DNA from 2 places in the Janthinobacterium lyxosi genome. Region 2 is predicted to be linked to the other one. Evidence: riboswitches for the same ligand, from Rfam matches in the RefSeq annotation. Region 2 holds a riboswitch; the other holds the start of a gene.

Region 1 (4,420 bases), on a different contig from region 2:
GACGCAGGCACTGTCGGCAAGCCAGCAAGCGCTGCGGGCACGTTTCCTGCACGGCTCAAGGCTCCCACTCACCACGAAGGAATCCCATGACTACCGCAAGCTCCGCTCCCATCGATACAGTCGATACCGTCTGGTTCACGCGCTGCCCCGTGCCCACGGCCACGGGCCTGGCCTACAAGCTTGGCTGGCTGGACGAGGAATTCTCCCGCGACGGCATCGCCCTGAAAACCCTGCAGGAAGTGGGTGGCAAACTGGCGCGCCACCATTACGACCACGGCCTGTCCACGCTCGTGCGCGAAGGGGGCAACCTGCTGGCCCTGCCCGCGCGCGCGCAAGGGGCGCCCACGCGCCTGATCGGCCTGACCTGGATCGACGAGTGGCAAGCCATCCTAGTGCGCCCCGGTTCCGGCATCATCACGCCCGCGCAGCTGCAGGGCAAGCGTTTGGCGCTGCCCGTGTTCCGCGCCGAGGATTTGTGCGAGAACCGGCGCGGGCGCAGCATCGCGCGCGGCATGAGCCTGGCCGGCTACAAGGGCGTGCTGGCGTCGGCCGGCTTGACGCTGGACGATGTGCGGCTGGTGGAAGTGGGGGGCGAGGCGCCAACACAGGCCAATCTGGGCGCGGGCCTGTGGCAAGGCATCGCGCCGCTCTTGCGCGGCGAAGTCGACGCCGTCTACGTGAAAGGCGCGGCGGCGGCCGAGGCGGCCCGCGCGGCGGGGCTGGAAGTGGGCATAGCCATCGACGCCCTGCCCGACCGGCGCTTCCGCGTCAATAACGGCACGCCGCGCCCGATCACCGTGCATGAAACGATGCTGGAACAGCATTTCGAGCTGGTCGTGCGCTTCTTGACGCAGACCCTGCGCGCCGCCCACTGGGCGCGCAGCCACCAGGCCGACGTGCTGGCCATCCTGCAGGGCGAAACGCGGGCCGGTGCCGACGCCGTGGCCGAAGCCTACCGCGATGGTTTTCACCTGACCCTGGCGCCCGACCTGTCCGACGAGAAGGTGGCCCTGTTCCGCCAGCAAAAGGATTTCCAGCTGCAGCACGGTTTTCTCGACCGCGACGTGGATATCGAGAGCTGGATCGACCGCCGGCCGCTGGAGGAAGCGCAGCGGCGCCTCGACGCGCTGCTGCAGCAGGCGGCATAAAGAAACGGGGCCGGCGCACGAATTGCGCTGGCCCCGGGTACTACGGCATCAAGGCAAACGGCGCCCTAGGCGGCCAAGGCCTCGTGCGGCGCGCTAGCCGGTTGCGCCAGCCGCTGCAGCGAGTGGATGGTGGCCGCGCAAGCCGTGGCCAGTTCGACGCCCTTGACCTTGAAATGCTGGAAGTAGAATTCCTGGTGCTCGTGGCCCGCATGGAAGTGGTGCGGGGTCAGCACGGCCGACAGCACGGGCACGCCCGTCGCCAGCTGCACCTGCATCATGCCGGAAATGACGGCATCGGCCACGAAGTCATGGCGGTAGATGCCGCCATCGACCACCAGGGCGGAAGCGGCAATCGCCGCGTATTGGCCGCCCCTGGCCAGCACCTGCGCATGCAGGGGAATTTCAAAGGCGCCGGCGACATCAATGACATCGATGTCGTCCTGCGTGAAACCCAGGGCCGCCATTTCGGCGATGAAGGACAATCGGCATTGCGCGACGATGTCGCGGTGCCAGCCCGCCTGGATGAAGGCGATGCGCTTGCCGGGTGCTGCGTATGCTTGTGACGTTTGTGACATATATAACTCCTGTTTTCAAGAATGATAAAAACAGGGCATAGAATCGAAGGGGATATGACAGGCGCGTGAAAGCCACGCCCAACTGCGCATGCAGGCACGCGCGCCCGCGCACCGACGGCAAACACAGGCCATCCATGCACCGGGCGTATGCCGGCACCAACACAATGATTCCATCCCGCTCTCTCTTTATCCGGACTATACCGTCGGCCCCGGAATCACACCAGGTCTGCTGACCTTGTCGTCATAGCCCGAAGACCATGCCGGCAAGCGCTCGCGGGCTAGGCACGCATGCCATTACCGCCGGTGGGGAATCGCACCCCGCCCTGAGAACGTTGCGTGGCCAGTGCACAGGGTGCCGCAGCCACGCCCAGCGACTATAGCATATCGCCCCTGCGCCTGCCCTGCGCGGTCAGAACTGCACCGTGTACGACGCACCCACCGTGCGCCCCTGGCCGATGATCACCGTGTCGCCACTCACGGCGCCCGGCACGAAGCTGGTGAGCGTGTGGTTGCGGTAGACCTTGTCGGCCAGGTTGTTGGCATACGCCGTGATGCGCTGCTTGCCGCCCGGGAGCACATACGACAGGCGCGCATTGGCAAGCGCGAAGCCGCCCTGGTTCAGCAAGCCGCGCGCGTCGCTTTGCGGGTCGACATAGTAGTACTGCTTGGACGTATAGCGCACGTCGCCGCTGAAGACCAGCTGCGCGCCACTTCCCAGCGGGTAGCGGTAGTCGGCCGCCAGCAAGGCCGTCACGTGGGGCGAGCGCACGAATTCATTGCCGGAACGGTCACCGCCATTGTTCTGGATGGCGAAATCGTCGAATTCCGTGCGCAGCAGGCCCAGATTGGCATTGATGTGCAGATTGTCCGTCGGCTGCGCCTCGATCTCGAATTCCGCGCCATTCACGTGGGCCTTGCGCACGTTCTGCAGGTAGTTGACGCTTTGGGTAGGGTCGCCGTTGTACACGCCCGTGATATTCACCTGCACGTTCTTGTAATCGTAATGGAAGACGTTGGCGTTGAAATTGAGGCGCCCGTCCAGCCATTCGGACTTGATGCCCGCCTCGAACGAATTCAGGGTTTCCGGCTTCACCGTGTTCAGGGCCCGCACGTCCGTGGCGCTGGTGTTGTAGCCGCCCGACTTGATGCCGTGCGCGTATTTCAGATAGCCGCGCAGGGTACGGCTGAAGCGGTATTCGGGCGTCACGTCATAGGTCAGCGCATTCCACGTGGTGGACGGATTCGACGTGAAGTTGTTGTTGGCCACCGAGGCGGCCGTGTAATTGCCGCCACGGACCGTGTTCCACCAGTTCGACGCATCGCCGAACGTCACGCTGTTCGATGCCGCCTGCACGCGCTGCAAATCGAGGTCCTTGGTTTCCGTGGTCCAGCGCAAACCAAAGGTGGACAGCAACAGCTCGCTGAAGTTGACGGTCGTGCTGCCAAAGATGGCCGCGCTGCGCGCCTTGTGCTGATAGATGGTGCGGTTGTAGCCGACGGGCTGCGTGCTGCCCGCCAGCGCCGGCACGCTGCCGTTGGGCAGGCGCGCGCCGGTCGAATCGGAGTCGATCTTTTCATTGAAGTAGAACAGGCCTGCCACCCAGCTCACGGCGCCGTTTTGCGGCGACGTCAAACGCAGCTCCTGCGACACTTGCCGGCTGCTGGCCTTCGAGCGGCTGCGGCCCACTTCCAGCGGCGTGTTGTCGCTATCGCCCGTCGCTTCGTTACGGAAGTTTTCATAGCCCGTGATCGACGTCAGGGTCAGTTCGCCCAGCGCATACTCCAGATTCAGCTGGGCGCCGCCCTGTTTCACGTCGCTGTCGGCCGGCGCATTCGTGCTGACATCGTCGGGATTGATGCTGGGGACGTAGCCGTTGCGGTACACGCCATTGGCGCCGTAGCTGGCCACGGTGGTGGTGGCGCCCTTGGTCGTATAGTCGCGGTAGTGCAGGTTCAAATTGGCCGTCAGGTCGCGCCCGATCAGGGCCTTGAGCTGGCCGCGGATGGCGCTATCTTTCAGCTTTCCATCGCGCTCGCCCGTAAACTGGTTGTGGAAGCGGCCCTTGTCCTGCTGCTCCGTGTGGAAAGACAAGCGCCCCGCCAGCATCTCGTCGACCAGGGCGCCACCAATGGCCCCTTCGGCCAGGGTGGTGTCGTAGCTGCCGTAATCAAGCTTGGCGTAGCCGCTGGACTTGAACGAGGGCTTGCGCGAAATCACATTGATGGCGCCGCCCGTCGTGTTCTTGCCCCACAAAGTGCCTTGCGGGCCGCGCAGCACCTCCACCCGGTCCAGGTCGAACAGGGGAAAGCCCGTGGCGCTGGAATTGCTGATGTATACGTCGTCGAGGTAAAAGCCGACGGGATTCGGAAAATCGATCTGCTGCTGGCCCGCGCCCACACCGCGTATCCACCAGCGCGGACGGCCGTGCTGCTGCGTGCCGGCCGAGGCGTTCGGTACGTAATTGAGAATTTCGCTGGCCGAGCGGCCGATGCCAGTATCGAGCAGCTCCTTGCCACCGAGGACCGTGATCGCGCTCGGCACCTTTTGCGCCGATTCTTCGCGCTTTTGCGCCGTCACCGTCACCGATTGCAAGGAGGCGCCCTCGCCGGCGCCGTTGGCGTCGGCCGTGGCAATGACGTCGGCGCCAGGCGTTTCCGCGTGGACCATGCCATGGACGAGCATCAAGCCGCCGATGG
Region 2 (4,420 bases):
TTGTCGAGCTCGAAGCTGCCCGTGAAGATGAAGGTCATGTCGCGCGCGCTGGAAAAGCGCTGGCGGAAGATCTCCAGCGAGCGGTCCAGGCCCACCTTGTCGAAGTCGGCCGCGCGCGGCACGCCATCGACGCGCGGGTTGTCGCCAAACATGGCGTGCTGGATGGCATCGTAGAACACGGCTTCCGGCTGCGCCATGCTGTTTTTCGCCAGGTCCTGCTGCTTGCCGATGAAGGACTGGTACAGGCCCGCATCCTTGCGCACGTCATGGAAATACAGCGTCACCAGTTGCAGCATGGCTTCCACGTCGGCGCTGCTGGCCGAACCGCCAAAGCCTTCGCTCAGTTCGCCCAACGAAGCGCCCACATTGACCGTCTTGCCGGCCAACACTTTTTGCAAGTCCAGCGGCGCCAGGTCTTTCAGACCCATGCTGCCGACCACGGCGCTGGCATAGCGGGCGTTGTAGATATCGGCGTCGCCAAACAGCGACTGACCGCCGAAGCGCGTCGAGCCCATCAGCACCTGGTCATTCTTGAAGTCCGTGGGTTTCAGCAGCACGCGCACGCCATTACCCAGGGTCAGCTCCGTCACGCCGATGGCGCTATTCAACTTTTCAGCGACGATGCTGCCACCGGCCGGCGGGCCATCCATCAGCTTGCTGGCCAGGACTTTTTCCGTATGCGGCTCGACCTTCTGCCGCTCGGCTTGCGCCACCGCGTCGAGCAACTGCTGCTGCGTCGGCACAGTCGAGGCCGTATCGCCCGCTTTCGGCTCGGCGCCCATGAAGACCACCAGTTTCTTTTGCTGGTCGGGGATCACCCTGGCGACCGTCTCATTGATTTCCTGCAAGGTCACCTGCGGCAAGAGCTCCTGCGCATACCGCAATTCATTGGCGATGCCGGGAATGGCTTCCTGCTCCAGGAAGTTGCGCGAATACTCGGCCACGAAACCGGCCGAATCGGACTTGTCGCGTTCGCTGTACGCGCGCTCGTAATTGCGCAACATGTTCTTGCGCGCGCGATCCAGCTCATCCTGGCTGAAACCAAAGCGGCGCGCCCGCTCATCTTCGTGCACCAGCGCATCGACAGCAGGCTGCACGCCGCCCTTGCCCAGCAAGGCATACGCGCTGAACGATTCATAGCCGCGCACCAGCTTGCCCATGCTGCTGCCGCCCTGGATAAACGGGGGATTGGCTTGCTGCGTCAATTCCTGCATGCGCGCGCTGAGCATTTGCCCGTACAGGTTTTCAATCATCTGGCGGCGGTAATCGGCAATGGTGACGGGCTCCTGCGCGGCGCGGATCGGGTAGCGGATGAAGACCGTGTCATCCGGTGCTTCCTTGTCCGTGATCACCAGCGCTTCCGTCTGCGAGCGCTGCGGCACTTCCGCATACAGGCGCGGACGGGGCTTCGCCGGGTTTTTCAGCTTGCCGAAATGCTGCTGGATCAGTTTTTCAGCCTGTTTCGGTTCCACGTCACCGACCACCATCACGGCCATCAGGTCGGGCCGGTACCAATCCTTGTAGAAACGCTTGATGGCTTCCGGCTTGAACGTTTTCAAGACGGATTCCTTGCCGATCGGCATGCGTTCCGCATAGCGCGACCCGTTCAGCAGCTTCGGATACAAGACCTTGTTCATGCGGTCGCTGGCGCCCTTGCCCAGGCGCGCCTCTTCCAGCACGATGCCGCGCTCGCTGTTGATGTCGGCCGGATTGAATTTCAAGCCATGCGCCCAGTCTTCCAGCACGAGAAAACCCTTTTCCAGGTTTTCCTTCTTGTTCGTCGGAATCGGCAGTACGTACACGGTTTCATCAAAGCTCGTGTAGGCGTTCAGGTCGGCGCCGAACTTCACGCCGATCGATTGCAAATAGGAAATGAGCTCATTGCGCTTGAAATGCGTGGAGCCATTGAAGGCCATATGTTCCGTGAAATGCGCCAGGCCTTGCTGGTCATCGTCTTCCAGGATGGAACCGGCTTTCACCACCAGGCGCAATTCCACTTTCTGGGCGGGACGGGCATTTTTCTTGATGTAATAGGTCAAGCCGTTCGGCAATTTTCCGACGGTCACTTCTGGTGCCAGCGGCAATGGATCGTTCAAACGGATTTCCGCCTGGGCCATGCAGGCGCAGGCCAGCAAGACGGCGCCCGAGATCAGGCGTAATTTACTCAGCTTCATGTATTCTCAACGGTAAAATTCAGTAAGCGTACCTTACACTGAAATCGTCTTTCCGCCATTAAAAACAGCTTAGGAAAACCTGCTTTTCCCAGGCAACTTTGCCGAATGACAAACTCAACAGTGCCCTGCCAGGTTCTTTCAATTGTGCTAAAGTATTGTCGCCGGTCATGTGGACCGGCACAACAATACGTCTTCGGGGCGGGGTGCGATTCCCCACCGGCGGTAAGACCGGCAACGGTCAAGCCCGCGAGCGCTTGTCAAACTGCGTTTGACAGGGTCAGCAGATCTGGTGTGACTCCAGAGCCGACGGTATAGTCCGGATGAAAGAAGATGTGCAGTAAACGCGATGTCCGATCGACCTGTCGATGCGGCCGGCTGCGTCTATTCGCTTGCCCTGCAGCGTTTTTCGCCTATGCGAGGAGCGTTTCACCATGTTAGTCAACAGCTATACCCTGCTTTCCAACGACCTGGAAGGTCGCATTCAATCCGCCCTGGCCGCCATGCGCGCCGGCATTCCCGTCATCCTGCTCGACGATTTCGACCGCGAAAACGAAGCCGACCTGATTCTGTCTGCCGAGAAACTCACGCACGAAACCATGGCCCTGCTGATCCGCGAATGCAGCGGCATCGTCTGCCTGTGCCTGCCGACGGACGTCGTCAGCGCGCTGGAATTGCCGCCCATGTCATCCGATAACGGCAGCCGCTACGGCACGCCATTCACGGTCTCCATCGAGGCGAGCGAAGGCGTCACGACAGGCGTGTCGGCAGCCGACCGGGTCACCACCATCCGCGCCGCCATCGCGCCGAACGCCAAGCCCGCCGACCTGGTGCGCCCCGGCCACGTGTTTCCCCTGCGCGCCGCGCCCGGTGGCGTGCTCGAGCGCCGCGGCCACACGGAAGGCTCCGTCGACCTGTCGCGCATGGCGGGCCTGAACCCGGCCGCCGTGCTATGCGAGCTGATGAACCCGGACGGCACCATGATGCGCGGCGACGCTATCGAACGCTTTGCCGAACTGCATGGCATGCCCATTCTCACCATCGAAGAACTGGTGGAGTGGCGCAGCACGCGCGAACAGTAAAGCGTCAGGCCATCCTTCAGGCGGCCACGGCCTTCGGCAGATGCACGTGCCGGTAGACGAGGCCCGCCGCCAGGCCATATGCGACGGCTATCGTCGCATAGGCCAGCGGCAAGCGCAGCGACCAGTCCTGCACCATGTGCAGGATGCTGCCGATCAAGGCTACGCCCACCAGCGCACCAATTTGCCGGTTCGCGTTCAGGGCCGCCGCCGCGCTGTTCGCATGCTGCTTGCCAGCCACCCGCATCACGGTGGCCGTCATGGCGGGAATGGCGATGCCGATGGCCACGTTCATGATGGCCGTGCCCAGCGCCAGCAAGCCATAGGGCGTACCTGGACGCAAACCCATCAGCAACAGCGCCATCACGGCGCCCACCAGCAAGCCGCTCAACATGGGCAAGCGCGTGCCATGGCGCGCCGCAATTGCGCCCGCCAGGAAATTTCCTACCGTATAGGCCGCCATCATGGGCAGCAGGCGCAAGCCCGACTGCAAGGCATCGGCGCCGCCAGACTGCTGCAGGAACAGGCTCAATAAAAACAGCTGGCCGAACACGCAGAAATTGATCAGGAAACCCACGCCATTGGCCGCACCGAAGCTGCTGCTGTGAAACAGTGCGCGCGGTAACAGCGGATGGCTGCCGCTGCGCTCGCGCCGCAACAGTTGCCAGGCCGACAGCAGCGTCAATGCCCCTGCCGCCAGCACGCCGGGTGACAGCCAGCCCAGCACGGGGCCTTCGATCAAGGTAAAACTCAGGCCCGCCAGCGCCGCCACGCCCAGTGCATGACTGAACAGCGACAAAGCGCGCTGCTGGCGCGCAGGCGCCGCCAGCAGCAGCTGCGCCATGACGATGGCCAGCACGCCCAGCGGCACATTCACCCAGAACACGCTGCGCCAGCCGAACTGGTGCACGAGGATGCCGCCGATCAGGGGACCCGACGCGCCGGCCACGCCCACCAGGGCCGACCAGGCGCCCAGCATGCGCGTGCGCTCGCGCTCGTCGTCAAAGCTGTGCGTCAGCAAGCTCAGGGAACTGGGCATGAACAGGGCGGCGCCCGCCCCTTGCAGCAAGCGCGCCGCCGTCAGAAAATGCCCGTCGGGCGCGGCGCCGCAGAGGATCGAACCGAGGATGAAGACGCCCAGGCCACCCTGGTACACGGCTTTCGGCCCGT

What was found. Region 2 has a riboswitch for FMN ahead of ribB (3,4-dihydroxy-2-butanone-4-phosphate synthase). Riboswitches for the same ligand answer to the same signal wherever they lie in the genome.
Region 1: linked by a shared signal. The riboswitch ahead of ACQ4WP_RS15045 (6,7-dimethyl-8-ribityllumazine synthase) and the one ahead of ribB (3,4-dihydroxy-2-butanone-4-phosphate synthase) in region 2 are both predicted to bind FMN.

What each region holds. Positions count from the first base shown of each region.
Region 1 covers NZ_JBNYXM010000012.1:118,084-122,503, forward strand. Annotated here, with positions in the region: gene ACQ4WP_RS15040 (ABC transporter substrate-binding protein) at 87-1,148, shown strand; gene ACQ4WP_RS15045 (6,7-dimethyl-8-ribityllumazine synthase) at 1,214-1,723, opposite strand; FMN riboswitch at 1,897-2,058, opposite strand; gene ACQ4WP_RS15050 (TonB-dependent receptor) at 2,133-4,420, opposite strand, start outside.
Region 2 covers NZ_JBNYXM010000043.1:10,164-14,583, forward strand. Annotated here, with positions in the region: gene ACQ4WP_RS26665 (M16 family metallopeptidase) at 1-2,174, opposite strand, end outside; FMN riboswitch at 2,360-2,510, shown strand; gene ribB (3,4-dihydroxy-2-butanone-4-phosphate synthase) at 2,606-3,253, shown strand; gene ACQ4WP_RS26675 (MFS transporter) at 3,270-4,420, opposite strand, start outside.